3 regions of the Saccharopolyspora taberi genome follow, and region 2 is predicted to be linked to each of the others. Evidence: riboswitches for the same ligand, from Rfam matches in the RefSeq annotation. Region 2 holds a riboswitch; each other region holds the start of a gene.
What was found. Region 2 has a riboswitch for thiamine pyrophosphate ahead of ABD691_RS27085 (thiamine ABC transporter substrate-binding protein). Riboswitches for the same ligand answer to the same signal wherever they lie in the genome.

Region 1 (10,355 bases), on a different contig from region 2:
GCGGGATGTTCGGACTGCGACTGCGTGGAGGACGGGCATGACCGTCGACGCCCACCACCACCTGTGGGACCTCGACGTGCGGGACCAGCCGTGGATCACCGGCGACCGGATGAGCCCGCTGCGCCGGGACTTCTCGACCGGCGACCTGCGCGCGGCCATCCGTGAGTCCACAGTGGACTCCACGGTGCTGGTGCAGACGGTGTCGGACCCGGACGAGACGCCGGAGATGCTGGTGCTGGCCGACTCCTGCGAGCGCATCGCGGCCGTCGTCGGCTGGGTCGACCTGACCGGCCGCGACGCGCGGGAGCGTCTGGGCGGGCTGCTGAGCCACCCGGCGGGCCGGTGGTTGCGGGGGATCCGGCACCAGGTCGAGGACGAGCCCGATCCGGACTGGCTGACCCGGCCGGACGTGCTGGCCGGGCTGGCGGCGGTCGAGGACGCCGGGCTGCTCTACGAACTGCTCGTCCGGCCGCACCAGCTCCCGGCGGCGACCAAGGCCGTCAGCCGGTTCCCGCAGCTGACCTTCGTGCTCGACCACTGCGCGAAACCCCCGGTGTCGTCCGGAGAACTGGAACCCTGGGCGAGCGGGCTGCGCGAGCTGGCCGCGCATCCCAACGTGGTCTGCAAGCTCTCGGGTCTGGTGACCGAGGACGACTGGGACGCGCAGCCGGACGCCACGCGACTGCGGCCGTACTTCGACGTCGTGCTCGAAGCGTTCGGGCCGGGGCGGCTGATGTTCGGGTCCGACTGGCCCGTGTGCTTGCTGGCGGCGGAATACCGCGAGGTCCTCGGCGTCGCCCGGGATCTGACCGCTGATCTGACGGAGACGGAGCGCGCCGCCGTCTTCGACACCACCGCTCGGCAGGTTTACGAGCTCTAGCCGGGTTGTTGCGGGAGAAACGTGTTATCCACAGCGTTGTCCCCAGGTTTGCGGCCTGTGGACAACGATCTCCACATGTGGACAACTTGTCGTTGTCCAGGTGGAATCGCGGTCCGGCGCAAGCCCGTGTCCGGCGTTCGCCGGGTGAGCGGATGGGCACTCCGTCGTTTGATGTTGCGCCACCCCGCTTTGGATCGCTGCTCCGTTCGGCGTAGCCTGGCGTTGCCCGTCTCACCCCGCCCCCTCGGTGAGGCGGGCTTTTAACGGCCGGACCAGCCGAGTCTCCGATCAGGCGCGCCGCCGATCAGCGGAGTCTCCGATCAGCGGAGCCCTCGATCAGCCGAGTCTCGATCAGCGGGGTGTGCCTCCGATCAGCGGGTGCGGGTGACCTTCTTGAGGCCGCGCGGGTTGTCCGGGTCGCCGCCGCGTTCCAGCGCCAGGCCGAGCGCGAGCCGCTGCACCGGCAGAACTTCCAGCACCGGCGCGACTTCCTCCGCGCAGTCGGGCACGCCGATGCGGTGCGAGGCGCGCACGGCGTCGGCGGCGGAACCGATCGCGCAGATGTCCGCCCCGCGTTCCTGCACCGCGTCGAGGACGTCCCGCATGGCTTCGCCGCCCTTGCCCGCGCTGCACAGCGCGAGCACCGCGGTCTCGGAGTCGACCGCCGCGACCGGTCCGTGCAGCAGGTCGGCGCCGCTGTACGCGCGGGCGGACAGGTAGCTGGTCTCGGCCAGCTTCAGCGCGGCTTCGGCCGCGGTCGCCGACGAGTAGCCGCGACCCGTGGTGACCATCCGGCCGGCGAAGCGGTAGCGGCGGACGGCTTCGGCGACCGCGTCGCCGGTGGTGTCCAGGGTGCGCTGGGCCAGTTCCGGCAGTGCGCGGGCGTGCTCGCCGCTGCCGCCGCGCACCGCGTCGATCAGCAGGTACAGCGCGAGCAGGGTGGCGCTGTAGCTCTTGGTCGCCGCGACGGCCCGCTCCTGGCCCGCGCGGATGTCCACGCCGAACTCGGCGGCGGCGTTGAGCGGGGAGTCGGAGGTGTTGGTGACCGCGACGGTCAGCGCGCCGCTCCGGCGGCCGGACTCGGTGACCTCCAGCAGGTCGGGCGAACCGCCGCTCTGGCTGACCGACAGCAGCAGCACGTCGGTCAGGTCGGGGCGCGCGCCGTAGAGGGTCGTGGTCGACGGCGAGACCAGGCCGACCGGCAGCTCCAGCAGCACCTCCAGGAGGTACTTGGCGTACAGCGCGGCGTGGTCGCTCGACCCGCGCGCGGCCAGCAGGGCGAACCGCGGCCTGCGCTCGGCGATCCGGGCGGCCACCTCGGCGATCCGGTCGTGCTGGGCCAGCAGGTCGGCGAACACCCGGGGCTGCTCGGCGATCTCGGCGGTCATGCGCTCGCCGGGGCGGGCGGTGGCCTCACTCATGGTCGTCCCTTCTCGCCTCTAGGTCTAGACCAATCGTAGAGCACCTCGCGGCGCCTCGGCACCCCGTCGGCCCGTGTCACGTGCGCCCGTGTTCCGCCCGCTGGTCCGGCGAGGCGAAACTGACGGGTGCGGCAATCGCACGTCCGACTTTCGGGCATGCTGAACGGGTAAGACGCACCGGCACCCGGGCGCAACCGGCGGGAAGGTTGCGGTGGTAGGAGGAACGATGCTCGAAACATCGGTGGCAGGCGGCGCGGAGAGCCCGGGCCGGACCCAGCGCGAACCCAAGTACTGGGGCCTCAAGCAGCACCTGCTCGACATGCTCCGATCGCTGCCGCCCGGATCGCCCATCCCCACCGAGCGCGCGCTGGCCGCCGAGTTCGACGTCTCCCGCACCACCGTCCGGCAGGCGCTGGCCGAGCTGACCGTCGAGGGCAGGCTGCTGCGGGTGCAGGGCAAGGGCACCTTCGCCGCCAAGCCCAAGGTCGCCCAGCGCCTCCAGCTCACCGGCTACACCGAGGACATGCTCGCCCAGGGCCGCCAGCCCGCGTCCCGCCTGCTGGAGGTCGTCGAGGAGCCCGCCGACGCCGAGCTCGCGGCCCTGCTGGGAACCCGCCCCAGCGCGACCGTGCTGCGGCTGCGCAGGTTGCGGCTGGCCGACGGTGAGCCGATGGCCATCGAGACGACCCACCTGCCGCTGTCCCGGTTCCGCGGCCTGACCGGCAGGCTGGAGTCCGGCGGTTCGCTGTACCAGGTGCTGCGCGAGGGCTTCGAGGTCGAGATGGGCTACGCCGAGGAGACCATCGAGACCGCGCTGGCCAGCCCGGAGGAGGCCGAGCTGCTCGGCGCCGACGTCGGGCTGCCGATGCTGCTGCTGTCCCGGCACTCCTTCGACACCGAGGGGCGGCCGGTCGAATGGGTCCGGTCGATCTACCGCGGCGACCGGTACAAGTTCGTCGCCCGCCTCAACCCGCCGGGCTGAGCCCGTTGCGCCGGAAGGTGCAGCCGCGTTACCCGAAGTGGCAGTACTCACGACTGGGCAACATCGGGGAGAAAAGGATCGTGGTTCCACGTTGGCCGTTACAGGACCGATACGTAGTGCGTGGGAGCCATGGCCGAGGAGAAGAAGGAAGCTGACGGCGAGGACAAGAAGCGCAAGCTGGACATATCCCCGGCCCAGGTCACCGGAGCCGCCCTGGCCTCGGTGACGGCGGCCTTCCTGGGATCCACCCTGGGGGCGGTGGGGACGCTCTGGGGAGCGGCGCTGACCAGCGTCGTGATCACCGTCGGCGGCAAGGTCTACCAGATGTCGCTGGAGCGGACCAAGGAGCAGGCGGAGAAGGCGTCGGTGCTCAAGCGGCTCCGGAAGCCCGGGGCGTTGTCGGCGGCCGGGGACGGGGAGGCCGGGGGCGAGCCGGGCGAGTCCGGGCGGGACGGGGCGACGCGGGTCGAGAGCGCCGGGTCCGGGCGGGCTGGCGCCGGGCAGGCCGGGACCGCGCAAGCGGGGATCGCGCAAGCCGGGCCGGGCAATGCCGGGACCGGGACCGCCGGGGCGGGGAAGGTCGCGCCCGCGGAGTCCGAGCAGCGGACCCGCTTCCTCCGCACGCCCGCGATGCACTGGCCGGGCGGCGAGCAGGTCGTCGACGATCCGAACCGGACCCGCCGGATCGACCGCGCCCAGGTCGACCAGGGTGCCGCCGACACCCGGCTGGTCGGCCGGGGTGACGCGGATGCTCGGCTGGAAAGTCAGGGCGCCGACGACACCCAGCTGGCCCGCCCGAGCGCAGCCGACACCCAACTGGTCGGCCAAAGCGCAGCCGACACGCGGCTGGTCGGCCCGGGCTCCGACGACACCCGGCTCGTGGGGCAAGGCGCCGACACGCAGCTGGTCAGCCCGAACGCCGCCGACCCCCGGCTCTCCGACAACGCCGCCGAACCGACCACGATGATCGCCCCGCCGGAGCAGCCCGACCGCCGCATCCGCTGGCGGCGCTGGGGCGTGGCGGCGGCCAGCAGCGCGCTCGCGTTCGCGCTGTGCATGCTGATCGTCACCGGCTTCGAAGGTCTCACCGGCCGCTCGCTGTCCGGCGACGGCGGCACGACGATCGGTGAGGCGCTGCACCGCAAGGCCCCGCCGGTGCGCGATGAGCAGCCCGCGCCGACCCCGGAGCCGAGCACCACCCAGAAGCCGACCACCTCCGCGCGGCCGACCGGCGAGCCGACCTCGGAACCCACCCAGGCGCCGTCGCCGACGCAGCCGCGGCCGACCGAGCAGCCGACGGTCCAGCCGCGGCCGACCGGCGACCCGTCGCCGACGCAGGAGCGCCCCGAGCCCTCCGGCGAGCCGACGCAGTCGGTGCAACCGAGCGTTCAGGGCATTCCGGAATGATCCGTTTGCGCGGCTTCGACCTGCGGTAACGACATCGTGGGACGGCCGGGTGGCACTCCGTTCGGCGGCGTGCCGCCCGGCCTCGGCGCATTTCGGCGTGTCGTCGCATATGCGTCAAATGATGGATGTGCTCTCCCTGGTCTCGACCAATAATCGGTCGCCACGGAGCCCCTTCCACGGACAAGGGAGACAGCACATGAATCGCAGAACCGCGGCCCGCATGACGGGAACCGTGATGTTCGCGGCCGGGACGATCGCGGCGCTGACCGTGCCCGCGACCGCGACCCCCGCACCCGCGCCGGCCAAGGCGGCAACCCTGCTGGAGGCCATGCAGCGCGACCTCGGCCTGACCGCGGAGCAGGCGACCGAGCGGCTCGCCGACGAGGCCGTGGCCAACCGAGCCGACCAGCAGTTACGCACCACCCTCGGGAACGCCTTCGGCGGCTCGCACTACGACGCCGCGCTCGGCAAGCTGGTCGTCGGCGTGACCGACGCGAACCTGGTCGACGAGGTCCGGGCGGCCGGTGCCGAGGCGAAGGTCGTGGACACCGGACTCGACCAGCTCAACGGCGTCGCCGACGGGCTCAACGCCCACGTCGCGGCCATCCCGCAGTCGGTCAGCGGCTGGTACGTGGACTCCACCAGCAACTCCGTCGTGCTGACCACCGCGCCCGGCACCGCCGGTGCGGCGGCCGACTTCGTCAGGGCGGCCGGCGTGAACACCGCCGACGTCCAGGTCGTCGAGTCCGCCGAGCAGCCGCGCACCTACGCCGACGTCATCGGCGGCAACGCCTACTACATCGGCAGCGGCTCCCGCTGCTCGATCGGCTTCTCGGTCCAGGGCGGCTTCGTGACCGCGGGCCACTGCGGCAACCAGGGCGACACCACCAGCCAGCCGACCGGCACCTTCGCCGGCTCGTCGTTCCCGGGCAACGACTACGGCTGGGTCGAGGTCGGCTCCGGCGAGACCCCGCAGCCGCTGGTCAACGACTACCAGGGCGGCACCGTCGGCGTCGCGGGCTCGACCGAGTCCGCCGAGGGCGCGTCGATCTGCCGGTCCGGTTCCACCACCGGCTGGCACTGCGGCACGGTCGAGGCCAAGAACCAGACCGTGAGCTACCCGCAGGGCACGGTGCAGGGCCTGACCCGCACCAACGTCTGCGCCGAGCCCGGCGACTCCGGCGGCTCCTGGCTGTCCGGCGACCAGGCCCAGGGCGTGACCTCCGGCGGCTCCGGCGACTGCTCGTCGGGCGGGACGACGTACTTCCAGCCCGTGAACGAGATCCTGCAGGCGTATGGACTGACGCTGCTCACGCAGTGAGTTTTCGCCGTTCGGCTCGTTCTGCTTGGGTGGTCGCTTGGCGGAACCTCAGACGCCGCCTCGCTGCGGGATCTTTTTCCGACGTATAGTCCAATACGACGGAAAAAGCTGTCCTCGCGAGGCGACGCCTGAGAACCCGCGGGTGGTCCTGCTGCGTGCTTGGGCTAAGCGGCTTCGCCGCTTGAGGACGATGGTTGGGTTGAATGGTGCGTACCCGGGGCTTTGGCGCCGGGTACGCGCGTGTCAGCTGAGCTTGGCGCGGAGGGACTGCGCCGCCGCTCGGGGGTCTTCGGCCTCGGTGATCGCGCGGACCACGACCACCCGCTGCGCGCCCGCGGCGATCACCTCGTCGAGGTTGTCCATGCTGATGCCGCCGATGGCGAACCACGGCCTGCCGTGTCCCCGGTGCTCGGCGGCGTGCCGGACCAGGTCCAGCCCGGCCGCCTCCCGGCCCGGCTTCGTCGGGGTCGTCCACACCGGCCCGGTGCAGAAGTAGTCCACGCCCGGCTCGGTCGCCGCGGAGTCGGCCTGGACGACGTCGTGCGTGGAGCGGCCGACCACCACCTGGTCACCGACGATCCGGCGGGCCAGCTCCACCGGCAGGTCGTCCTGGCCCAGGTGCAGCACGTCGGCCTCGGCGGCCAGCGCGACGTCGGCGCGGTCGTTGACCGCCAGCAGCGCGCCGTGCCGGAGGCACGCCTCGGCCAGCACCTCCAGTGCGGCCAGCTCGTGGCGCGCTTCCAGCGGTGCACCGCCGGACGCCTTGTCGCGGAGCTGGATGATGTCGACCCCGCCGTCGAGCGCCGCGTCGGCGAACTCGGCGAGGTCGCCGCGTTCGGTGCGCGCGTCGGTGCAGAGGTAGAGCCTGGCCTCTTCGAGGCGGGCGCGGATGCCGAAGCCGTCCAAACCGGGCATGCCCCAAGGGTAACCGCCGACGCCGGAGCCGCCGGGAGATCTCGCCTCGGCTGCTGACTGCCGGATCTCGGCCGGGTACGGTGGATCGCGGTGAGCACGGGAGTCCGCTGATGCCGGACTGAGAGGGGGCGCAGGCCCCGACCGTCGAACCTGATCCGGGTCATGCCGGCGCAGGGAGCGTGGAGTTGTCTGGTCTTGTGCGCGTCGCCGTCGTGGGCGGCGGAGTCATCGGCACGTCCGTCGCCTGGCGGGCGGCCACCGCGGGTTACCGCGTGAGCCTGATCGATCCGGAACCGGCGTCCGGTGCGTCCTTCGTGGCGGGCGGGATGCTGGCGCCGGTCGCCGAGGCGTGGCCCGGCGAGGAGGACCTGCTGGAGCTCGGCGCGGTCTCGCTGCGCCGCTGGCCGGAGTTCGCGGCCGAGCTGGAACGCGCGTCCGGCCTGCCGTCCGGGCTGCGCACCGAGGGCACGCTGGTCGTCGGCGTCGACAGCGCCGACCGGGCCGAGCTGGACAACCTCGCCGACTACCTCGCGACCCTGGGACGGGTGGTGACCAGGCACAGCGGGCGCGAGCTGCGGCGGCTGGAGCCGTCGCTGGGGCCCGCGGTCCGCGGCGGTCTGGAGGTGCCGGGCGATCTCGCGGTGGACAACCGCGTCGCGCTGGCCGCGCTGCGAGCAGCGGCGACGGCGGCGGGCGCGGAGCACGTCCTCGCGCGGGCACGCGCGGTGCGCGCCGGGGCGGTCGAGCTGGAGGATTCCGTTCTGGAGTGCGATGTCGCGGTCATCGCGGCCGGGGCGCACTCCGGGGAGTTGCACCCGCTGCTGCGCGGTGCGGTTCGCCCGGTCAAGGGCGAGATCCTGCGGTTGCGGGCGCGTTCGACCGCGCTGCCACCGCCGAGCCGCACTGTGCGCGGGCCGGTCCACGGCAGGCAGGTCTACCTGGTGCCGCGCGACGACGGCGGGCTGGTGCTGGGCGCGACCCAGTACGAGGTCGGCTTCGACACCGAGGTCACGGTCGGCGGGGTGCGCGACCTGATCGCCGACGCCGAGCAGGTGATGCCGGGGATCGCCGAGTACCAGCTGGTCGAGGCCATCGCGGGCCTGCGGCCGGGCACCGGCGACAACCTCCCGCTGCTGGGCCCGCTGGAGCCCGGCGTCATCGCGGCCACCGGCCACCACCGCAACGGCTTCCTGCTCGCGCCGGTCACCGCCGACGCCGTGCTCGGGATGCTGCGCGGCGAGACGCCGCAGGACGAGGTCAAGGCCGCCGACCCCGGCCGCCACAACGGAGGTCAACAGTGAACGTAGTGCTCAACGGAACTCCGAAGCAGGTCTCCGAGAACACCACGCTGGAGGTGCTGCTCCGGGATTTCGGCTTCCCGGAGCGGGGAATCGCCGTCGCGGTCGACGGCTCGGTGGTGCCGCGGGCGTCCTGGCCCGCGACCGGGCTGCACCCGGACGCCACCGTCGAGGTCCTCACCGCGGTCCAAGGAGGCTGACATGGACGACCCGCTGATCATCGCAGGGCGCGAGTTCGGTTCCCGGCTGATCACCGGCACCGGCGGCGCGGCGAACCTCGCGGTGCTGGAACGTGCGCTGATCGCCTCCGGCACCGAGCTGACCACGGTCGCGATGCGCCGCGCCGACGCCGGTGGCGGCACCGGCGTGCTGGAACTGCTGCGCAGGCTCGGCATCGAGGCGCTGCCCAACACCGCGGGCTGCCGCACGGCGGCCGAGGCGGTGCTGACCGCGCAGCTCGCGCGGGAGGCGCTGGGCACGAACTGGGTCAAGCTGGAGGTCGTCGCCGACGAGGACACGCTGCTGCCGGACCCGGTGGAGCTGCTCGACGCCGCCGAACAGCTGGTGGACCGGGGATTCGTGGTGCTCGCCTACACCAACGACGACCCGGTGCTGGCGCTGAAGCTGGAGGAGACCGGGTGCGCGGCGGTGATGCCGCTGGGCTCGCCGATCGGCACCGGCCTGGGCATCCGCAACCCGCACAACATCGAGATGATCGTGTCCCGCGCGTCGGTCCCGATCGTGCTGGACGCCGGGATCGGCACCGCGTCCGACGCCGCGTTGGCGATGGAGCTGGGCTGCGACGCGGTGCTGCTGGCCACCGCCGTGACCCGCGCGCAGGATCCGGAGCGGATGGCCGCCGCGATGCGCGCGGCGGTCGAGGCGGGCCGGCTGGCCCGGCAGGCCGGCCGCATCCCGCAGCGCTTCTGGGCCCAGGCGTCCAGCCCCGGCAGGCCCATCGGCTGATCCGGCACGCAGGGCTTTCGTTCGCGGAGCAGGTGATCAGGCGCGCCAAGCGTCGCGCACGGCGTTGTTGAGGTCCTGCACCTTCTGCTGGAACTCGACCGGATTTTCCCGCGCCTGGCTGAGGTCGGGTGGTGCCTGGACGGCGATCGGCGCGGGTCGCGGTGCCGGAGCGGGTTTCGGCGAGGCCGGAGCGGCGGCGCGCGGCGGCTCGCGGAGGACGCGGCGCAGGGTTTGGAGCTCCAGTCCCGCCGCCCGGATCGCGTCGGCGGCCACCGCCCCGGCGGTGTCGAGCTGGCCGCGCCAGCGCTCCAGCTGTCCGCGGACGATCTCGACGACGTCCGGCCGCATGCCGGACTCGCGCGCGTCCGCGATCGCCGAGTCCGCCAGGACCTGCACGTTCTCCAGCACGAGCCGGTAGTTGGTCAGCTCGGCGGCGGCCCGCCGGTGCGAGTCGGCCGCGCGCAGCCAGTTCGTGGCCAGGTCCGCCCGCGCCCGGTCGTGGGCGTCGCGGGCCCGCCCGGACCAGGACTCGGCCCGCGCGGACCGGATCGCGTTGCCCGTGAACTCCAGCTCGTCGGCGAGCGCGTTCAACCGGTCGCTCTCACCGGCGACACCCTGGTTGTTGCCCCGGATCGGGGCCAGCTCGTTCATCGGCGCTCAGGGGTCAGCGGAGATCGGCGATCTCGGACAGCCTGTCCGCGAGCCCGGCGTCCAGCTCCTCGTAGAGGTCGGCGCTGCCCACCAGCCGATCGGCCAGCTCCAGCGCGTCGGCGCGCAGCAGGTCGACCGCGCTCGCCGACTCCTGCTGGTAGGCGGCCAGCTCCGCGCCGAGCCGGTCGTGGCCGGCCTCGCTCGGGGCGAGCCGGTACTTCAGCGCCGACCGGGAGCTGAAGTCGTTGATCGTGTTGCGCGTGTTGCGCGCCGTGGCGCGCAGTTCGTGCGTATCGGCGGAGAAAATGCTCCGGGTCATGGCCGGGAATCCTATCCGGAACTGTTTCCGGTGGAAAAGGACCCGGCGCAATCTTCGTTCAGGGCAATCGGCCGGAGATCTGCTCCACCAGTTGCGGCGACAACGGAAGCGTCGCGACCGGGGCGGCATTCCGGGCGGCTTCCGGGTTGACCAGAATCCCTGCTCGGAGCCGTTCTTGACGCAGTTTCCGCAGCA
Region 2 (10,355 bases):
CCCGCCCGCCCTGCTGGAGCCCGGTGAACGCACCGGCCGCTACCGGCGCGGAACCGACGTGCTGCTCACCGCGGCCGACGGCAAGTCGTGGATCAGCGCCGAGGACCTGGCCGTCGCCGTGGTCGACGAAGTCGAGACGCCCGGCTCCGAACACCACATCACGGTCGTCCACCGGTAGCGGGGACCCGGTCGGTGGCGTCGAGGAAGTCCGCGAGCGCGCCCCGGGTCTGCTGGAGGCAGCTGATCCGGTCGTCGATGTTGCCGAGTTCCCGGCGCAGGGTCGCCAGCAGCGCCGGGCACGGCTCCAGCGTCGGCACCTCGCCGCGCGCGCACGGCAGGATGTCGCGGATGACATCCGTGGTCAGCCCGGCCGCGAGCAGCTGCCGGATCTGGCGGACGACGGTGATCGCCTCCGGCGCGTAGTAGCGGTAACCGCTGGGGGCGCGTTGCGAGGTGAGCAGGCCCTGCTCCTCGTAGTAGCGCAGCAGGCGCTGGTTCACGCCGGTGCGCCGGGCGAGTTCGCCGATCTTCATGAGATCCGGCTCAGGCAAGGTTGACATCAATGTCAGAGTCTAGCGGGCGTCGCCGCGTATTGTCGTGATCCGTTCACCACGAGCCGGGGGAGCAGATGCAGCAGCACGTCGCGGCGGGGTTCGAGCCGGTCGCCGAAGCCTTCGAGGCCAACTTCGGCGAACGCGGGGAGGTCGGGGCGGCGCTGGCCGTGGTCCAGGACGGCCGGACCGTCCTGGACCTGTGGGGCGGATCGGCGGCTCCCGGCCGCCCGTGGCGGCACGACACCCTCCAGATGATCTTCTCCGGCACCAAGGGCCTGGTGGCCACCGCGCTGCTGGTGCTGGTCGAGCGCGGCGCGATCGAGCTGGACGCCCCGGTCGCCCGCTACTGGCCGGAGTTCGCCGCGCGGGGCAAGCAGGACGTGACCGTCGCCGAGGTGCTGTCGCACCGCGGCGGGCTGCCCGCCTACCCCGACGCCACCACCCACGAGGACCTGCTCGACCAGGCCGGTCTCGCCGCCCGGCTCGCGGACTCGTCGCGGCAGACCGACGCGGTCGTCTACCACCCGCTGACCTTCGGCACGCTCGTCGGCGAGCTGATCCGCCGCGTCGACGGCCGCACCGCGGGCTCCTTCTTCCACGACGAGATCGCCACCCCGCTGGACCTCGACGTGTGGATCGGGCTGCCACCCGAGCACGAGCACCGGGCGTCGGAGTTCAGCTACGCGCCGGGCCTGGTGCAGGCGGCGCCGGAACGCGACTTCGACCGCCGGGTCTGGGCGAATCCGCCGCTGTTCGCCGAAGGCCCGATCTTCTGGAACACCGCCCGCGCGCACCGGGCCGAGCTTCCCGCGGTCAACGCGCTCGGCACCGCCCGCTCGATCGCGCGCCTCTACGGCTGCCTCGCGCTCGGCGGAACGCTGGACGGTGTCCAGCTGCTCAAGCCGGAGACGATCGACCTCGCCCGGTCCCCGCTCGCGCGCGGGATCGACCCGACCACCGGCGACGACCTCGCCTACGGCCTCGGCTACCGGCTCCAGAGCTCCGCCCAGCCGCTGGGCCCGCCGGACGACGTCTTCGGCCACGGCGGAGCCGGCGGTTCCGGACACGCCGCCTGGCCCAGCGCGCGCGTCGGCGTGTCGTACGTGATGAACGAGCTGCGCGACTCCGGCGGGATCGACCCGCGCCGCAAGGCGGTCCTGACCGCGCTGCACGAGGTCGTCAGCCGGTCGTCGCGGTGATCCAGTCGCGGGCCTGCGGCAGGTCGGACCAGCGGCCGTAGCCGGTCCCGCACTTCCCGTCGCCGTCGGCCGGACCGCCGGTGGCGCCGATCAGCTCCCACTCGCCGGGCCTGCCCTGCAACTGCGGGCCACCGGAGTCGCCGTCGCAGGCGTTCGTGCCGGGGACGACGCCCTCGGTGCAGATGTTCCGGTGCGGATCGGACAACGTTCCGCACCGGTCGTCGGGCACGATCCGGGTGTCGAGCTCCCGCAGCCGCACCGGCAGTTCGCCGGATTCCTCGTTCGTCCGCCCCCAGCCGAGGACGCGGGTTGCGGTGCCCGCGGGCCCGGACGCGTCGGCGATCCCGATCGGCCGCTGCGGCACCGGGTGGTCGAGCCGGAGCAGGGCGATGTCACCGCCCTGCACGCTGAAGCCCGGGTGCAGCACGATCTCGCTGATCCGGGCCTCGCTGCCGCCCGCGGTGCGGTCGTGGCTGCCGACGCGCGCGGCCAGCCCGTCGGTCGGGATCGGCACGATCGAGCCGTCCGGCGCCTTCTGCGCGAAGCAGTGCGCGGCCGAGACCACCCAGTCCGGAGCGATCAGCGAGCCGCCGCAGCGGAACTCGCCGTCGAGCGAGGTGGCCGCCATGAACTCGTAGGGCTCGGTCGCCTCGCCACCGCCGATCACCTCGGTCCCGGCGGCCGACGCGACCGGAGCCGCGATCAGCGACGCCGCGATGGCTCCCGCTAGCAGATGCATCGAATTCCTCCTTCTCACAAGGGAAAAGGTAGGAGCGCGGGTGGTGCCGGCGGATCAGCTCCAGGTCTCGCCGATCGTCATCCTCGGGGCCCAGGCGACCCCTAGGTGGGGCGTTCCCCGCCCGAGCACTGTCCGATGTGCACAATGCCCGGCGGCCGATCTTGTCCGGTGGGGGACTGCGCCTCCGGCCCCCGATCCGGCACGATCGCGGTACGGTTCCGCGACCATGCCGCCCACCGGCACCGACGACCTCGCGCGGAGCACCACCGCTGAGGAGGCTCGATGTCCGTCCTGGTCGTGACCGGCACCGGAACCGAGGTCGGCAAGACCGTCGTCACCGCCGCGATCGCCGCGCTGGAGCCCGGCCGCGTCGCGGTGCTCAAACCGGCGCAAACCGGCGTCGCCGAGGGCGAACCCGGTGACGTCGCGGAGGTCGAGCGGCTCGCGGGACCGATCACCGCGGTCGAGCTCGCCAGATACCCGGAACCGCTCGCGCCCGCCACGGCCGCGCGCCGGTCGGGCCTTCCTCCGGTGCGACCGGCCGAGGTCGCGGCCGCGGCGCTCGAACTCGACCGGGACCACGACCTGGTCCTGGTGGAAGGCGCGGGAGGACTGCTCGTGCACTACGACGACGCCGGCGGCACGCTCGCGGACGTGGCGGCCCTGCTCTCGGCGCCGGTGCTGGTCGTCGCGCACGCCGGTCTGGGCACGCTCAACGCCGCTGCGCTGACGGCGGAGGCGCTGCGCAGCCGGGGCGTGGAGTGCGCGGGCGTGGTCGTCGGGAGCTGGCCGGACGAGCCGGACCTGGCCTCCCGCTGCAACCTGGTCGACCTGCCCGCGGTGACCGGCGCGCCGCTGCTGGGTGCGCTCCCCGAGGCCGCGGCCGACCCGGAGGGGTTCCGGGCCCGCGCGCGGGCAGGGCTGGCGCCGGAGCTCGGCGGCACCTTCACCCCGTCCGGGCTGTTAGCGTGGGACGGGTGACCGGAGAGTCCGTGCTGGTGATCGGCGCCGGAGTGCAGGGGCTGACCGCCGGGGTGGTGCTCGCCGAGGCGGGGCTGCGGGTCCGGATCCGGACCGCTGACCGGCCTCGGGACACGACTTCGGCAGTGGCGGGTGCGATGTGGGGCCCGGCGATGCTGCGGCCCGCCGACCGCGTCCTGTACTGGGGCACCCTCTCGCACGCCGAGTTCACCGAACTCGCCCGCGACAGCGGTTCCGGGGTCCACCTCGCGTCCGGCCGGATGGCGGCCCGCTTCGACCTCGGCGACGCCGTGCCGCCGGAGGCTCGGCTCATCCCCGACCTGCGCCGATGCCGGCCCGACGAGCTCCCGGAGGGGTTCGTCAGCGGCTACCGGGCGACCGTCCCGCTGATCGACATGCCCGCCTACCTCGACTACCTGGTCGACCGGTTCCGGGCGGCCGGGGGCGAGATCGCGGTGAGCCCGGTCCCGACCCTGGCCGAAGCCGCCGCGGACTCGCCGCTGGTGGTCAACTGCACGGGCGTCGGCGCCCGGGAGCTGGTCGGCGATCCGGCGGTGCACCCGGTGCGCGGGCAGCACGTGGTCGTGGCCAACCCCGGGATCGACGAGTACTTCATCGAGCTGACCACCAACAGCGAGTTCGCCGGGTACATGCCGCACGGTGACCGCGTCATCCTCGGTGGGGTCGCCGTGGAGCAGGACTGGAACCTGGTCCCGTCGCGCACGGTGAGCGAGGGCATCCTGCGGCGCTGCGCCGAGATCGAGCCCGCGCTCGCCGGTGCGGAGGTCGTCGACGAGCTGATCGGCCTGCGCCCGGGCCGGGACTCGGTCCGGCTGGAGGTGGAGGACTTCGCCGGGGCGCGCATCATCCACGACTACGGCCACTCCGGCTGCGGGGTCAGCCTCTCCTGGGGCTGCGCCTTCGAGATCGCCGAGCTGCTCGGGGCCTGAGGAGCGGAACCGCCGGCGACGGTTCCGCCCGGTTGCTCAGGCGTTGGCGAAGGCGTCGGCGACCGAGTCGATCTCCTGCGCCAGCGAGACGTCGTTCTGGGTGATGCCGCCCTCGGAGTGGGTGATGCACCAGAAGGTCACCTTCCGCCAGCGGATGTCCATGTCGGGGTGGTGGTTCTCGCTCTCGGCGATCTCGGCGATCCGGTTCACGGCCTGGATGGCCTGCGGAAAGCTGGCGAACTCGATGGTCCTGGTCAGCTTCGGGCCGTCCTGCTGCCACTCCGGCAGGTGCTGGAGCGCCTCGGACACCTGGGTGTCGGTGAGAAGTTCGGTCATGCCCACATGGTGGGCCCTCGCCGCGCCCGGCGCGAGCGTCCCCCTGACGTACACTTCCGGGGCCACGGGAGTCCAGCACGCTGGGCTGAGAGGAGGGGGCGAGCCCCTCGACCGTCGAACCTGAACCGGGTCATGCCGGCGCAGGGAGGCCCCTCGGTGCCGGCTGCGTGGCAGGACATCGGGAGGATCGTTGAACCGTTTGCTGCAGCTCGCCGGAGCGACCGCGCTGGCCGTGCTGACCGCCGGGTGCTCGCTGGCCGGAACGCAGGGTGCCGGGCAGGGCGCCCGCACCGTCACGCTCGTCGCGCACGACTCGTTCGTCGCGGACGAGGGCCTGCTGGCGAAGTTCAAGGAGTCGACCGGCATCACGCTCCAGGTCGTCAACAGCGGTGACGCGGGCGAGCTCACCAACAAGCTGGCGCTGACCAGGGCGAACCCGATCGGCGACGTCACCTACGGAATCGATTCGACGTTCGCCTCCCGCGCCCTGCGCGAGGGCGTGCTCCAGCCGCACCGGCCGCCGAACGCGGGCCAGGGCCCCGAGCGCTACGCGCTGGAACCGGAGAACCGGCTGACCGCGGTCGACGTCGCCGACGTCTGCGTCAACATCGACACCGGCTGGTTCGCCCAGCACGGCCTCCCGGAGCCGACGACGCTGCGCGACCTGACCGACCCGCGCTACAAGGACCTGTTCGCCGTGCCGGATCCGGCCACGTCCTCGCCGGGGCTGGCGTTCCTGCTCGACACCGTCGCCGCGTTCGGCGAGAACGGCTGGCAGGACTACTGGCGGCAGCTGACCGCCAACGGCGTCAAGGTCTCCTCCGGCTGGGAGGAGGCGTACAACCAGGACTTCTCCGGTTCGGCCGGCAGGGGGCCGCGGCCGATCGTGCTGTCCTACGCCTCCTCGCCCGCGGCCGAGACGAACCCGGACGGGACCTCGCGCACGAAGGCACTGCTGGACACCTGCTACCGCCAGGTCGAGTACGCCGGCGTGCTGACCGGCGCGAAGGACCCGGAGGCCGCGGGGAAGGTGGTCGACTTCCTGCTGTCGCCCGAGTTCCAGGCGCAGGTCGCGGACACGATGTACGTCTACCCCTCGGTGCGCGACGTGCCGCTCCCGCCGGGTTGGCAGACCAGCGCGCCGCTGCCGGAGCGGCCCGCCGAACTGCCTGCCGAGCAGGTCCAGCAGAACCGCGACCGTTGGGTGGAGCAGTGGCGCTCGGTGGTGCGGGGCTGAGCGTCGGCAGCGGGCACCGCGCGGCCGTCGGTGCCGCCGCCGCGCTGGTGCTCGGGTTCCTCGGCCTGTTCTTCGCCTGGCCGGTCGCGGTGATCGTCGGGATGGGCGTTGGTGGCGGGATCGCCGGTGTGCTGGGCGATCCGGCCACCTGGCGGCTGGTCGCCTTCACGCTCGGGCAGGCCGCCGCCTCCACGGTGGTCGCGCTGGTGCTCGGCATGCCGCTGGCGTATGTGCTGGCGCGGCTGACGATTCCGGGCAAGATGGTGCTGCGCGCGATGGTCATGGTGCCGTTCGTGCTGCCGACGCTCGTGGTGGGCATGGCGTTCCGCGCGCTGTTCGGTGGTGCGGACGGGGTCAGCGTGGCCGGGATCGTGCTGGCCAACGCGTTCTTCAACGTCGCCGTCGTGGCCCGCACGGTCGGCGGCCTCTGGACGCATCTGGACCGCCGGGTCGAGGACACCGCGCGTTCGCTGGGAGCGTCGCGGTTGCGCGCGTTCACGTCGGTGACGCTGCCTGCGCTGCTGCCCGCGCTGGGTTCGGCGCTGGCGGTGGTTTTCCTGTTCTGCTCGACGAGTTTCGGCGTCGTGCTCGTCCTGGGCGGCGGGGACTTCCGGACATTGGAAACCGAGATCTACCTGCGCACCGTGCAGTTGCTCGACCTCCCGGGAGCGGCGGCGCTGTCGCTGCTGCAACTGGCGGCGGTGGTCGCGGCGCTGGTGATCGCGGCGGTGTCCCGCCGTCGCCGCGAAACCGCCCTGCGGCTGCGGAAGGCGGAGGAGACGGCCCGCCGACCGCAGGGCGGGGAGTGGTGGGTCGTGGGCCTGGCCGCGGCGGTGGTCGCCGGACTGCTCACGCCGATCATCGGCCTGCTCGTCCGCTCGGTGTCCACAAGGGACGGATGGAGCCTCGCGGGCTACCGCGCGCTGGCGGGGACGGGGGAGCGCGGCACCCTGCAGGTGTCGGGCATCGACGCCGCCCTGAACTCGGTCCGCACCGCGGTCGACGCGACCTGGCTGGCGTTGCTGATCGGCCTGCTCGCCTCGTTCGTGCTGATCAGCGTGCAGCGGCGGACCACGGCCGAACTGCTCGACACGGTGCTGATGCTGCCGCTGGGGGTGTCGGCGGTGACGGTCGGGTTCGGCTACCTGATCACGCTTGACGTGCTGCCGGGCGACCTGCGCACGTCCCCGTTGCTGGTGCCCTTTGCGCAGGCGCTGGTGGTGACACCGCTGGTGATCCGGATGGTGCTGCCGGTGCTGCGCGCGATCGACGCCCGCCTGCGGCAGGCCGCCGCCACGCTCGGCGCGAGCCCGTGGCGGGTGCGGTGGGAGATCGACGTGCCGCTGGCGGCCCGAGCCGTGGTGGCAGCGGCGGGATTCGGTTTCGTGGTGGCACTCGGCGAGTTCGGCGCCACCAGCTTCCTGGCGCGCCCGGACGCGCCCACCCTGCCGGTCGCGATCGGCAGGCTGGTCTCCCGGCCGGGAGAGCTGAACAGCCAGATGGCCTACGCGGCCTGCGCCCTGCTGATGATCGTCACCATCGCGGCGGTGGTCCTCATCGAGCGGGTGCGGGGCCGGGCCGAATCCGTCGGGGAGTTCTGATGAGCCTGAACGTCAGCGGCCTGTCGGTCCGGTACGGATCGCAGCCCGCGGTGTCCGATGTGGACATCGAGTTGGCCGATGGTGAAGTGCTGGCCCTGCTGGGCCCTTCGGGCTGCGGCAAGTCGACGCTGCTGCGCGCGATCGCGGGCCTCGAACGCCCGTCGGCGGGCAGCGTGCACTGGGACGGCGCAGACCTGGCCCGGGTCCCGGTGCACCGCCGCGGCTTCGGCATGGTCTTCCAGGACGGCCAGCTGTTCCCACACCGGGACGTCGCGGGCAATGTGGAGTTCGGCCTGCGCATGCGCTCCACCGGCCGAGCCCGGCGCGCGGAACGAGTGGCGGAACTGCTCGAACTGGTCGGCCTCGCGGGCTACGAGCGCCGCCGCGTGACGGAGCTGTCCGGAGGTGAGGCCCAGCGCGTCGCACTGGCCCGCGCGCTCGCGGCGGAACCGCGGTTGCTGCTGCTCGACGAGCCACTGTCCGCATTGGACAGGATGCTGCGCGAGCAGCTGGCGGTCGATTTGGCGTCCCTGCTCGCCCGCGACGACGCGACGGCCATCGTCGTCACCCACGACCACGACGAGGCGTTCACCCTCGCCGACCGCGTCGCGGTCATGTCACGCGGCAGCGTGCTCCAGGTCGACACGCCGGAGGCGCTCTGGAGCCACCCCGCCGACGACGAAGTCGCGGCGTTCCTGGGCTGCACCACGTTCCTGCCCGCGCGGGTGAGCGACGGAGTCGCGAGCTGCGCGCTGGGGGAGGTCGCTGTGGGGGCGCCGGATGGGGAGGCGCGGCTCGGGCTGCGCGCCGCAGGCGTGCGGGCCGGGGCTGGTTTTGGGGTGGTGCCGGGTGGTGGGGGTGGTTTTGGCGGTGAGGTGGTCCCGGTCGAGATGGGCCCGGTCGAGGTGGCTGCGGATGGTGCGGCCCTGGGTGGTCGTGCGGTTTCCGGCGGCGGCGCGGCTTCGGATGCCGGGGCGGTCTTGGATGCTGGGGCGGCTCCGGATGCTGGGGCGGCTCCGGATCGTGCGTCGGCCTCGGATTGTGGGGCAGCTTCGGATCGTGGGGCAGCTTCGGATCGTGAGGCAGCTTCGGATCGTGGGGTGGCCTCGGATCGTGGGGTGGCCTCGGATGCTGGGGCGGTCTTGGACGCCGAGGCGGTTTTGGATGGAGCGGGGCTGAACGGCAAGCCGGTTCCGGATGTCCGGGCTGCTTCAGGCCACGGGGTGATCTCGGATCGCGAGCCGGTTCCGGATGCCGGGGAGTTTTCGGGCAGAGGAGCGGCTCCGGGCGACCAGGGTGCCCCAGGCGACCGAGGTGGCCTGGGCGGCCAAGGTGCTCTGGGCGACCAGGGTGCTCCGGGTGCCCGAGGTGCCCCGGGAGATCGAGGTGCTCCGGGTGGCCGAGGTGGCCTGGGTAACCCAAGTGCCCCGGGTGACCAAGGTGGTTCGGGTGGCCGAGGTGGTTCGGGTGGTGCGGTGCCGGAGGGCGACGGTCATCGCGGAGCTGCCGCCGGCTGGGCGAAGCCGGTGATCGGCGTCGTTGCGGAGCGGGTGCATCGGCACGATCACGTGCGGCTGGCCGTCACGGTGCCGGAGGCGCCGGAGGTCGGGCGTGTGGAGGCGGTGGCCGGGACGGCCGGTGCGCCGAGCGTTGGAGACGTGGTGCGGCTGGCGCTGGAGCCGGACGGCGTCGCCGTCGTGGGGGTCAGGTGGTGAAGCGGGACGGGCGTTCGAGGTACGTCCGGTCCGGCGGGGCGAAGCCGAAGGACTCGTAGAGGCCGTGGGCGTCTTCGGTGTGCAGCATCCAGCGGAACTTGGCGCCCGGGCCTTCCTCGACCATCGCGCGGACCAGGGCCTTGCCGACGCCCTGGCCTCGTGCGGCGGCGACGGTGAACACGTCGGCGAGGTAGGCGCTGGCCACGCCGTCGGAGAACGCGCGGGCGAAGCCGATCATCCGGCCGCTCGGCTTCTCGTACGCGCCGACGACGCGCCAGGCGTGGTCCAGCTGGCGCTCCACGTCCGAGCGGGTGCGCCAGCGGGACCAGTACGCGTCGGTCGACACGAACTCCCACACGACGTCGCGGTCGATCCGCTCCGGCGAGTCATCCACCTCGAAATCCACCGGCTCAATCTAGACGATCAAGTCCTGATTGATCAGTGGTCGTAGGTGGTCGGGGAGCGGGTGATGGGCTGGCCGGTGGCGCGGTGGTGCCGGATCGCGCAGGTCACCGTGAGGATCGGTTTGAGCAGGTGCTGGGCGGGGTGCGGGGCGCGGTTGCGGTAGGACGGTCGCAGGAGCCGGGCGTCTCGCTCGGCGAGGTGGCGGTCGGTTCAGCCGGTACGTAGCCCTTGTGGGCCACGACCGGCAGCCCTCGACCCGGGCGAGCAGCTGCGGGTCGCGACACAACAGACACGATCTAGGTGTTCCGGGCAGCGCCGGTAGATCGGACCGCGTCGGCCACCGGCTCACACGTCCTTCGATGACATCCGGAACACCGCTGCGGAAACCCCGATCACCACGTAGCAGCCCGCGCGGAGCAGGCCGTCCACGAGCGGGCCGGTCGCGATCGGGTCCCGGAGGACCTCCATCACCGACGCCCATCCCTTCGTGATCAGCAGCGGGTGCAGCCAATCCAGGGCGGGCAGCGCCCCGAGCACGCCGAACACGATCAGCGCGCCCATGGTGGTGACCATGACCATCAGCGGGTGGTCGGTGAACGACGAGATGGCCAGCGCGATCGCTCCGACCGCCGCCATCT
Region 3 (10,355 bases), on a different contig from region 2:
ACTGCTCGCCCGCACCCGCAAGCAGTGCGGCCAGTGGGACGCCGAGAGCGAGCAGCTCCGGCTCGACGTGCTCGACGAGATCCACCGCCAGAGCACCCAGCTCGAAGAACTGCGCACCGCGACCATGTCGGCGCTCAACAACGCGCGGGAGTCGATCGACTCCTCGGCCGCACTGCTCATCCCCCAGCCCGCCCCGCTGCCCGGAGCACCCGACCGGTCGAAGGTCGAGCTCCCCGCGCAGCGAGACGACGTCCAGACCTTCAACGTCGACCTCACCCCGCACACCAACGGCTCCGGCCCGCAGCTCGAAGCGCTCGACGTGGTCCGGCCGAACTGATCGGAGCACGACGTGGACCTGATCGTTCTGACGTTCGTCGCCGGGTTCGCCGTGGCGACCCTGATCTTCTGGCCGCTGCTGCAGAAGGCGCAGCGCCGGCCGGTTCAGCCGCCGCCGGTCCCGCGGACCCCGAAGCACCGCAAGACCACCCAGAGCTCGCCGGTCGTGGTCCCGCGGCAGACCGCCCCGGCCGAGCAGGAGCCGAAGAAGAAGGAGACCGCCGAGCCGGTGGTCTCGATCGGCTACGCGCCCGAGGCGGTCGAGATGCCCGAGCTGCCGACGGACCTGTTCGCGAAGCGCTACGAAGCCCGGTTCAACCGCACCCGCAGGCGCCTGGAACGCCTGCGGGCCCAGGTCGAGGAGTCGTAGTCAGCTGTTCCGCCAGTTGACGACCAGCTGGTCGCGCTGGCCGAAACGCTCCAGGTGCCTGCCGATCACGTCCCGCACGCTTTCGAGGACCTCGGCGTTCTCCGCCTCGGCGCGCAGTTCGAGCACGCCGGGCCGGTAGACCAGCAGGCAGCTACCCGACCCGCGATCGGCGGGCAGCGTGATCCGGATGCCGCCGTCCTCGTCCGCGACCGCGCACTTGCGGCCGAGGTGCGACGCGAGCTGTTTGCCGTAGCGCTCGGGCTTGTCGGTGTCGACGTCAGCGCTCGCGTGAACCATGAGCATCAGCTCCTCCGCGCGTAGTTAGCCTTACCTTACTGTTAGTTTTCCGCACTACTTTCGCCGTGCCACCGTGTGGGTCGTCACAGCGCGCCCGACCGCAGGCAGGCCGCCGCCACGGCCACCGGCCGCCGGTTGTTACCTTCGGCCGCGCCCCCGCCCCCAACCGGCAGGAGCCCCGTGCCGACCGTCTACCTCGTCGCGACCACCGGCCACCCGAACTACGGCGACGAACTGATCGCCGCGACCTGGCTCAAGCACCTCGCGCGGACCGCACCCGACAGCGAGATCTGGGTCGACTGCCCCAACCCCGGTCCCAGCGCGGTCCTGCTCGGGCACCTGCACCCGCGGGTCCGGTTCACCGACACCTTCTGGCGGCTGTGCTGGGAGGCGCCGTCGGACGATCCGTGGGAGGTCGCGGCCTTCGTCCGCAGCGCCGTCGACGACCCCGGCCTCGCACCCCGCTGGGTCGCCGGGATCGAGCTGGCCGCCCGCGCCGACCTCGTGCACGTCATCGGCGGCGGCTTCATCAACGGCATCTGGCCGCACCACGTCGGCCTGCTCGCCGCGGCCGTCGCCGCGACCCGCCGGTCCGGCGGCCGGGCCGCCATGACCGGCCAGGGGCTGTGGCCGGTGGCCGAGGAGGCCCGGCCGCTGCTGCGGGAGCTGGCCGCGCGGTTCGACGTGGTCGACGTCCGGGACGAGCCGTCCGCCGACCTGCTCGGCTCGCTCGACGGGATCACCGCGACCGGCGACGACCTGTTCTTCGGCCTGGACCCGTCGCTGCACCGCGAGGACGAGCACCGCGAGGTCATGGTCTGCCTGCAGTCGGACCTGCTCGACGTGAGCGTGCCCGGGCTGGCCGGGTTCCTGCTCGACACCCTCCGGGAGTGGGGAGTCCGCCCGGAGCAGGTCGGGTTCGTCGAAGGCATCCCGCGCATCGACCGCGAGGTCTTCGCGCTGGTCGAGCACGAACTCGCGGGCGCCCGCTTCTACCCGTTCTCCGAGATCATCGACGCCGGTCTGCCCGCGGCACCCGGGCAGCGGTGGCTGTCGAGCCGCTTCCACGTGCACCTGGTCGCCGCCGCGGCCGGAGCGGACGGTGTCGCCGTGTCGGTCAACTCCGGCTACTACACCAACAAGCACCGGTCGCTGATCGACCTCGGCTCCGGGTGGTCGCTCAGCGAGGGGCTGGCCGTCCCGGCGATCCCTTCCGGCGGCGGGTTCCCACCGGAGGCGCTGCGGAAAACGCGGCAGGACAAGGAAAAGCTCGCCGGGTCGATCTACGGCTGATCCTGCTCGCGCTTCAGCTCCTCGCGCCTGCGGGCGCGGTGGTCGAGGATGTAGAAGGGCGCGGCAGCCAGCACCGGAACCAGCATGCCGACGAAGATGATCAGAAGCGACCCGCCCACTGCACCGAAACCCTGCCTACGGTGGGCGAACCCACGGCCTGCGACTCCGTTCACGACATCGGCGCGGCCCCGGGTTTTCGTTACGGCCGCAACCACTTCGTGGTAGGCCACTCCTCGCGCTCCCACGCGCTGTTCCAGAACAGCCACTCGTACTCGGTCGCACGGGTGAACGCCGCGAGCATCCGCTCCCGCATCGGCTCGTCGGCAGCCGCGGCGGCGCGGTCGGTGAGCTGCCGGGCCGACAGCACCGCGGCGGCGAACTCGTCGTCGGCGTAGGTGCGGATCCACTTGTGGTACGGGTGATCGGCACTCGCGCCGGTTGCCTCCAGGATCGTGCTGCCCACGTGCTGGTAGACCCAGAAGCACGGCAGCAGCGCCGCCACCAGCACCGGGAACGGCTCGGTGAGCGCCGAGGCGCGGAGAAACGACGTGTACCCCAGGCACGACGGGGACGTGTCCACCCCGGCGATGTCGGCGTCGGAAAGCCCGAACTCCTCTACATAACCGGCGTGCAACCGCCGCTCCTCCAGCAGCGCGCCCTGCGCCGCGCCCGCGAGGAACGCGGCGTCCTCGGCCTCCTCGGCGCGGCTGGCCGCCGCCGCGAGCGCCTGCGCGAAGCCGGCGAGGTAGCGGGCGTCCTGGACGATGTAGAAGGCGAACCGCTCGCGGTCCAGCGAACCGTCGGTGAGCGCGGCGTTGAACGGGTGCTCGACGATCGCCTGCTGGAGCTCGGCGGTGTGGGCCCAGGCGCGCGCGCAGAAGCCGTCGGCGGGCGGGGCGGGGAGCTTGCTCATCGGATCAACTCTCGCTCTCTACGCAGTGCTTGCCGGATCCGGGGCATCGCGGGCGCGTCACCACCACTGGTGGAAGTGGTGCACCGGGCCGTGACCGTGACCGACGTCGAGGCGGTGCGATTCGCGCAGCGCGGCGGTCAGGTACTGCTTGGCCTCCCGCACCGCGGTCGGCCAGTCCGGGCGCTGCGGGCGCAGGGCCGCGATCGCGGCCGACAGGGTGCAGCCGGTGCCGTGGTCGTTGTTGGTGACGACGCGTTCGCCGGGCAGGAACTCGCAGACCCCGTCCCCGGACAGCAGGTCCACACTGGACTCGCCGGTGAGGTGGCCGCCCTTGAGCAGGACCTGCTTCGCGCCCAGCTCCGCCAGCCGCTCGGCCTGCGCGGGCATGTCGTCGGCGCGGCGGATCTCCCGCTCTCCCAGCAGATCCGCGGCCTCCGGCAGGTTCGGGGTGATCAGGTCGACCCGCGGCAGCAGCTCGTCCCGCAGCACCGCCACCGCCTCCGGCGCGAGCAGCCGGTCGCCGCTCTTGGCCACCATGACCGGGTCCAGCACGACGTGCGGCGGCGCGTACCGGTCGAGCGCGGCGACCACGGCCCGGATCACCCCGGCGTTGGCCAGCATGCCGATCTTGACCGCGTCCACCCGCACGTCGTCGAGCAGCGTGGTGAGCTGGGCGGTCACGAACTCCGGCGGCACCTCGCGCACCTCGGCGACCCCGGTGGTGGTCTGCGCGACCAGCGCGGTGATCACCGACATCCCGTAGGCGCCGTTCGCCGAGAACGCCTTCAGGTCGGCCTGGATGCCGGCGCCGCCGCTGGGGTCGGTACCCGCGATGGTCACGACGTTGACGATCATGACGTCCCTCCGCTAGTGCGAGCTAGGTCAGGTTCAACGGGTCTGTTCTCAGCCCGGACCACTCCCGGGCACCCCGCGTCAGTGCGACCAACCTACAACCCGGCAGCGCCCCCGGACCACACCCGTCTTCCGCCGCTCCGGCCCAACGCCGTGTCCCCCGTCCGGGTCATGTACATCAGGCAGATGCGCGACGAAACTGACCGGATCGCCCAAGCCGAGCCGGATTCCGGCGGCATCCGCGGTCCCCGTGCAACCGATCGCGCCGGACCGCCGTCCCTGGGGCAGACGAGGATCGACCGAGGGGGTTCGACCGTGTTCGACCGCGAGCAGGTGTGGTGGATCGTCCCGCCCGGGCAGCGCATCAGGCACGCCGTGACCGACCGCCCCGGCGCCCGCCCGGCGGGCGACGTCGTGCCCGCCCTGTGCTCGGCGGCGGTCAAGATCCCCTACGAGACCTACCCCCCATCGCGTGAACCTCGCAGCCGCGCCATCACCGAGCGTTGCCCGGAATGCGAGCGGCAGGTCGCCGACCAGCTGCGGCGCAGCGCCGATCTCGTGGTCAGCGTCTGGGACAGCTGATCGCCGCGAGCGATCTCACAGTCACCATCCGGTGAGGCGACCCTCAGCCGCCGATAGGGTGGGGGCGATGGACACCACGACCGAAGCCACCCAGTACGCCCGTTCGCGCCGGGCCAAGCGGCCGGATCCCGCGGAAGTCTGGGGCCCGCTGGCCGGTCTCGCCGACGCCGCGGCGGGAGCCGCGGCCAACTCCGGGGCCGTTGCCATCACCCGCGGATTCGACCGCAAGAGCAGGCAGCGCGCGAAAGCGCTGCGGGAACTGCTCGCCGAACGCGGTGTCGCGGCCGTCGAGGTCACCGCCGCTTCGGGCAGCGAACGGCTGCTGGCGGGCAGCGAGGTGGCGGCCGTGGTCAACCTGGTCGGCGCCGGATCGTGGCAGCCCTACCGGCTGGGCGCCAAGCTGCGCGCCGCGGTGTTCAACCCCGGTGGCGGCGACGAGCCCGTCGGCCGCGACGTGATCGGCATGGCAGGCGAGTCCGGCCGCCGCGACGTCGCGCTGTCGCACGTGGCGGTCCGCCCCGAGGACCCGGCGAACGGCAGCATCACGGTCATCAGCAACGGCGAACCGCTGTCGGTACCCGGCGGCCGGATCACCGTCACGCCGGCGGGCCCGCGGCTGGAGGTCAACCTCAGCGGCCCGGACTACGCCGCGCAGACCTTCAGCTCCGCCGAGATCCGGGTCGAGACCTTCGACGGCCCGCACCGGCTGGTCCGCGACGAGCTGCCCATCGCCGAGTTCGAGGGCGCGGTCACCTTCACCGCCGAGCCGGAGGGCCTGCGGATCCAGTCCGTCTGAACACCTCGCGCGCCCGTTCGAAGATCAAGAACGTGCGCTGAGCAGCGCTTACCTACTGGCGGGTCGCCAATTCGGCGGCCCGCCATCACATCCGCCGACCTGGCGCGTCTCACGATCGACCGCCCACCAGAGGGTGGGCCGAAGGAGGTCGGGGATACGTGGACGCCACTGGGGAATGGCGGGTGAGCTGCCGCGACGTCGCGGGGCGGCGCAGGGACGTGTCGGTGTTGGTCAACCAGGGCAACGTCGTGGTCGTCGCACCGCCCGGGGAGACGGCCGTCCTCTCCCCGCTCGAAGTCGGACGGCTGCGCGCCGCGCTGCGCGACGCCGTGGTCGCCGCCGCCGCGAACGCGCCGTGATCGCGCAGGTCAACGGGGTCCGGCTGATCCGCATCCGGCCGCACCCTTCCCGGAACGCCGCGCGGGAGGCATTATCTACTCTCGGTAGCTTCCGATCGGCGAGGGTGGACGCGTGGCGATTCACGGGTTGGTGCGAAGGCTGCGGGCGAGGGTGCGGCCGGACTGGATCCAGGGGCCGCAGACGGCCTACATCCTGGCCAGGCAGGGCGTGCTGCGGCCGATGCGCCCCGACAAGCTCCTGCGGATCTTCCGGGCCTGGCTGCGCTGGGGGATCACCCCGCCGCTGGCCTACGCCGTCGGCGCCATCCGGCACGCCGACCGCCCGGCTGTCATCGACGAGCGGGGCGCGCTCAGCTACGCCGAGGTCTCCCAGCGCACGACCCGGCTCGCGAACGCGCTGCGCGCCCGCGGCATCGGCGACACCAGCAAGGTCGCGATCCTGTGCCGCAACCACCACGGGCCGATCGAGACGATCATCGCCTGCGGCAAGCTCGGCACCGACGTGGTGCTGCTCAACACGGGGCTGAGCACCCAGCAGCTGGCCGCCGTCGTCGCCGAGCAGCAGGTCGACCTGCTAGTCGTCGACTCCGAGTTCTCCGCGCACCTGCCCGAACTGCCCGAGGACCTGGACGTGGTGCTGGCCTGGACCGAGGGCAGCACCCGGCACGACACGGTGGAGCACCTGATCGCGACCGCGTCCGCCAGGGCCCTGCCCCGAAGGCCCCGGCACGCCCGCATGATCGTGCTGACCTCGGGCACCACCGGCACGCCCAAGGGTGCCCGCAGGCCGGACCCGCCGGGCATCGGACCGGCCGCGACGATCATGTCCCGGATCCCGCTGCGCAGCGGCGAGCGGATGCTGGTGTGCGCACCGGTGTTCCACACCTGGGGGCTGGCCGCGTTCCAGCTCGGTGCGGTGCTGGGCGCGACGCTGGTGCTGCCCCGCAAGTTCGAGCCCGCCCGCGCGGTCAACGCGCTCAAGCGCCACCAGTGCACCTCGATGTTCGCGGTTCCGGTGATGCTGCAACGCATCCTCGACCTGCCCGCGCAGGACCGGCAGCGCGAGGGCCTCGGCGCGCTGCGCATCGTCGCCTCCAGCGGTTCGGCGCTGCCCGCCGAGCTCGCGGCGAACTTCCAGCGGGCCTTCGGCCCGGTGCTCTACAACGTCTACGGCTCGACCGAGGTGTCGTGGGTGAGCATCGCGACCCCCGCGGAGCTGAACCGGGAGCCGAGCACCGCGGGCCGCCCGCCGCGCGGAACGGTCGTGCGGATCCTCGACGAGGACGGCAAGCCCGTCCGCGGCGGCGCCACCGGCCGCATCTTCGCGGGCAACGACATGCTCTTCGAGGGCTACACCAACGGCGGCGGCAAGGAGGTCCGGGACGGCCTGATGTCCACCGGTGATCTTGGTCGCACGGACTCCGCCGGACGGCTGTACGTGGTCGGCCGGGAGGACGACATGATCATTTCCGGCGGCGAGAACGTGTACCCGAAGGAGACCGAGGACGCCATCGCCGCGCTGCCCGAGGTGGCCGAGGTCGCGGTCATCGGGGTGCCCGACGACGAGTTCGGCCAGCGCCTGGCGGCCTTCGTCGTGCCCGCCGCGGGAGCCGAGCCGGACGCCGACGGCCTGCGCGAACGCGTCCGCGGCTCGCTGTCGCGGTTCGCCATGCCCAGGGACGTGGTGTTCCTCGACGAGCTGCCCCGCAACGCCACCGGCAAGGTCGTCCCCCGCGAGCTGCGCGCGCACGGAGCGTCCGGGCACGTGGCCGAACGGTGACCGGGCCGCGAGGACCGCGATCGCACGATCATCAGCCCGCCCGCGTTAGGCTCACGCGGGTGAACGACCGTCTAGTGTGGATCGACTGCGAAATGACCGGTCTCGACCTGGGCAAGGACGCCCTGATCGAGATCGCCGCCCTGGTCACCGACGCCGACCTGAACGTCCTCGGAGAGGGCGTGGACATCGTGATCCACGCCGACGACGAGGTGCTCGCCGGGATGCCCGACGTGGTGCGCGAGATGCACGAGCGCTCCGGGCTCACCGAGGAGGTCCGGCGTTCGGCGGTGACCCTGGCCGAGGCCGAGCAGCGCGTCCTGGACTACATCCGCCAGCACGTGCCCGACGGCCGGTCCGCGCCGCTGGCGGGCAACTCCATCGCCACCGACCGCGGTTTCATCGCCAGGGACATGCCGACGCTCGACGGCCACCTGCACTACCGCATGGTGGACGTCTCGTCGATCAAGGAGCTGTGCCGGCGCTGGTTCCCGCGGATCTACTACGCGCAGCCGGAGAAGGGCCTGGCCCACCGCGCGCTGGCCGACATCCGGGAGTCCATCCGCGAGCTGGCCTACTACCGGCGGACCGCGTTCGTCCCCCAGCCGGGGCCGAGCAGCGAGCAGGCGCAGGCGGTGGCCGCCGAGCTGCTCAACGGCGACAACGTCGAGGGCGGCACCGAAAAGGCCAGGCAGGAGCAGGCGGAGCAGGACGGCTGAGCCGCTGGGGAGAGCCGGTGTCAAACCCTTCGACAGCACCCGTTAGGATATGAACGTCGCTGCGGGACAGGCCGAGCATCAGCTCGGGTAACGGCCCCCGGGTAACCGCTCGGAAACGGCCCAGTCCGGAGCAGCCGCGGTGGGTGTAGCTCAGTCGGTAGAGCACTGGGTTGTGGTCCCAGGTGTCGCGGGTTCGAATCCCGTCACTCACCCCAGCGAAAAGGCCCCGTTCCTCGGAACGGGGCCTTTCGGTTTTTCCGGACCGGCTTCGCCTCGGGTGCTCCTCCGGTGCGGAGCAGCGCCCGAGGCGGATTCGATCAGCGGTTGCCCGCCTTCCACTGGTCCCACGGGATCTGCCAGTCCCCGAAGCCGTCCCACGCGCGCAGCGACGGGCCGCCGGAGTTGGTGATCTCCACGATGTCGCCCTTCTTGAGCAGGTCGAAGACCCACTTGGCGTTCTCGGTGCTCATGTTGATGCAGCCGTGGCTGACGTTGCTGTTCCCCTGCTGCCCGACCGACCACGGGGCCGCGTGCAGGAACTCACCGCCGTTGGAGATCCGCACGGCCCACTGCACCGGGGTCTTGTAGCCCCCGGCCTCGACCGGCAGGCCGTAGGTCGACGAGTCCATGATCTTGGTCGCGTGGTGCTCGGTGACCACGTGCACGCCGTTGTTCGACGGGAACGACGGCTTGCCCAGCGACACCGGCATGGTGCGCTGCACGGCCCCGTTGACCTCGATCGACATCTGGTGCGACGCCCCGTCCGCGCGCAGGATCACCGCGTCGCCGATCGTGATCGTCGCGGTGCGGTCCTCCTGGCCCCAGACTCCGTTGCCGAAGTCCTTGCCGTAGACGTCGACGTCGACGGTCACCTTGGTGCCCGGCTTCCAGTACTCCTTCGGCCGCCAGTGCACCTCGCGGCTGTTGAACCAGTAGAACGCCCCCTCCACGGCGGGCTCGGTCCTGACCTTGATCGCTTCCTCGGCCTTGGCCTTGTCCGGAGCGGGCGCGTCCTTGCTGAAGTAGAAGGCCAGCGGCTGGCCGATGCCCACGGTCTGCCCGTCGAGCGGGTTCATCGACACGTAGGTCTGCTCCTTCGGCGTCACCGTGCTGAAGGTGGCCTGCTGGGTGATCGGCGGCCCCTCCGCACCCTGCACGGTCGCGACGAAGGCGTAGTCCTTGCCGTAGCCGAGCGCTTCGGTGGCCGTCCAGCTCAGCCCGTCCGGTGCGGTCGCGCCCGCCACCGGCTTGCCGTCCGGGTTGGTCAGGACGGCGTTGGTGATCTTCCCGTTGGTCACCTTCACCGAGATCGGCCCGGTGGGTGACACGTCCCGAGCGCCGTTCTGCGGCGCGAATTCCACCGTGGGCGCGGGCGGTGGAGCGGGCGGCTGGTCCGCGAGGTCGGAACCGGCCCCGCTGCAGCTCGCGATCAACATGGCGATCAGGCCGAAGACCGAGAGCGGCAGCAGCCGGGTCAGCAGCCCCGACTGCTTCCCGACCGGGTTAACTGACAGCTTCATGGGCGACAATCCGTTCGATCAAGTGCACCACTTCCCCCTGCTGACAGTGTGCAGGAAGATCCCGACAGTGTGTTTTTCGATCTCCCACACACGCAGAGTGATCGCCCCCGATGGCAATCCCCTCCACCCGGCAGACGTGCGACTCGGCCCGGGGTTGCTCCGTGACCAGGCAGAACTTCGAAAGGACACCCCCTTGAAATGACCCGATCGGGGGTTGTGCTAATGTTTTCCACGTCGCCAGGGAGAGCCGGAAAGCTCAAGAATGCAGAGCGGACCGGATCGAACGGAACGACAATCCAGCGCCAATAGCTCAACTGGCAGAGCAGCTGACTCTTAATCAGCGGGTTCGGGGTTCGAGTCCCTGTTGGCGCACAGCACGAAGGCCCGACCGGTTTCGGTCGGGCCTTCTTCGCGTCTCAGTCCCCAGTGCGCACCGGCGTTGAGCCGTATCACGGAACGAGAACGATTCGCGCCCCGGTGGTCGAGTCGGCCCGCCACGCCGATTCGACGGCGTGCAGCGGGATCGAAACCGCGTGCACGG

Region 1: linked by a shared signal. The riboswitch ahead of thiO (glycine oxidase ThiO) and the one ahead of ABD691_RS27085 (thiamine ABC transporter substrate-binding protein) in region 2 are both predicted to bind thiamine pyrophosphate.
Region 3: linked by a shared signal. The riboswitch ahead of thiD (bifunctional hydroxymethylpyrimidine kinase/phosphomethylpyrimidine kinase) and the one ahead of ABD691_RS27085 (thiamine ABC transporter substrate-binding protein) in region 2 are both predicted to bind thiamine pyrophosphate.

Annotation. Positions count from the first base shown of each region.
Region 1 is NZ_BAAAUX010000033.1:6,531-16,885, forward strand. It holds gene ABD691_RS30850 (SDR family NAD(P)-dependent oxidoreductase) at 1-41, shown strand, start outside; gene ABD691_RS30855 (amidohydrolase family protein) at 38-880, shown strand; gene ABD691_RS30860 (SIS domain-containing protein) at 1,252-2,301, opposite strand; gene ABD691_RS30865 (GntR family transcriptional regulator) at 2,528-3,283, shown strand; gene ABD691_RS30870 (hypothetical protein) at 3,413-4,690, shown strand; gene ABD691_RS30875 (S1 family peptidase) at 4,887-6,011, shown strand; gene thiE (thiamine phosphate synthase) at 6,255-6,926, opposite strand; TPP riboswitch at 7,013-7,120, shown strand; gene thiO (glycine oxidase ThiO) at 7,112-8,227, shown strand; gene thiS (sulfur carrier protein ThiS) at 8,224-8,424, shown strand; gene thiG (thiazole synthase) at 8,426-9,190, shown strand; gene ABD691_RS30900 (putative T7SS-secreted protein) at 9,227-9,841, opposite strand; gene ABD691_RS30905 (hypothetical protein) at 9,855-10,160, opposite strand; gene ABD691_RS30910 (hypothetical protein) at 10,219-10,355, opposite strand, start outside.
Region 2 is NZ_BAAAUX010000023.1:133,709-144,063, reverse strand. It holds gene ABD691_RS27120 (NAD(P)-dependent oxidoreductase) at 1-178, shown strand, start outside; gene ABD691_RS27115 (MerR family transcriptional regulator) at 159-533, opposite strand; gene ABD691_RS27110 (serine hydrolase domain-containing protein) at 629-1,753, shown strand; gene ABD691_RS27105 (S1 family peptidase) at 1,734-2,492, opposite strand; gene bioD (dethiobiotin synthase) at 2,775-3,473, shown strand; gene ABD691_RS27095 (FAD-dependent oxidoreductase) at 3,470-4,423, shown strand; gene ABD691_RS27090 (4a-hydroxytetrahydrobiopterin dehydratase) at 4,460-4,759, opposite strand; TPP riboswitch at 4,814-4,923, shown strand; gene ABD691_RS27085 (thiamine ABC transporter substrate-binding protein) at 4,950-5,996, shown strand; gene ABD691_RS27080 (ABC transporter permease) at 5,972-7,597, shown strand; partial or broken gene ABD691_RS27075 (ABC transporter ATP-binding protein) at 7,597-8,427, shown strand; gene ABD691_RS27070 (GNAT family N-acetyltransferase) at 9,302-9,718, opposite strand; partial or broken gene ABD691_RS33795 (IS982 family transposase) at 9,751-9,968, opposite strand; gene ABD691_RS27065 (ABC transporter permease) at 10,063-10,355, opposite strand, start outside.
Region 3 is NZ_BAAAUX010000043.1:17,316-27,670, reverse strand. It holds gene ABD691_RS32695 (coiled-coil domain-containing protein) at 1-337, shown strand, start outside; gene ABD691_RS32690 (hypothetical protein) at 350-706, shown strand; gene ABD691_RS32685 (DUF2218 domain-containing protein) at 707-1,009, opposite strand; gene ABD691_RS32680 (polysaccharide pyruvyl transferase family protein) at 1,184-2,296, shown strand; gene ABD691_RS32675 (hypothetical protein) at 2,287-2,415, opposite strand; gene tenA (thiaminase II) at 2,496-3,209, opposite strand; gene thiD (bifunctional hydroxymethylpyrimidine kinase/phosphomethylpyrimidine kinase) at 3,267-4,064, opposite strand; TPP riboswitch at 4,052-4,150, opposite strand; gene ABD691_RS32660 (hypothetical protein) at 4,248-4,643, shown strand; gene ABD691_RS32655 (hypothetical protein) at 4,711-5,439, shown strand; gene ABD691_RS32650 (hypothetical protein) at 5,598-5,798, shown strand; gene ABD691_RS32645 (AMP-binding protein) at 5,911-7,578, shown strand; gene orn (oligoribonuclease) at 7,638-8,294, shown strand; tRNA gene ABD691_RS32635 (tRNA-His) at 8,434-8,509, shown strand; gene ABD691_RS32630 (L,D-transpeptidase) at 8,612-9,814, opposite strand; tRNA gene ABD691_RS32625 (tRNA-Lys) at 10,114-10,186, shown strand; gene ABD691_RS32620 (quinone oxidoreductase family protein) at 10,264-10,355, opposite strand, start outside.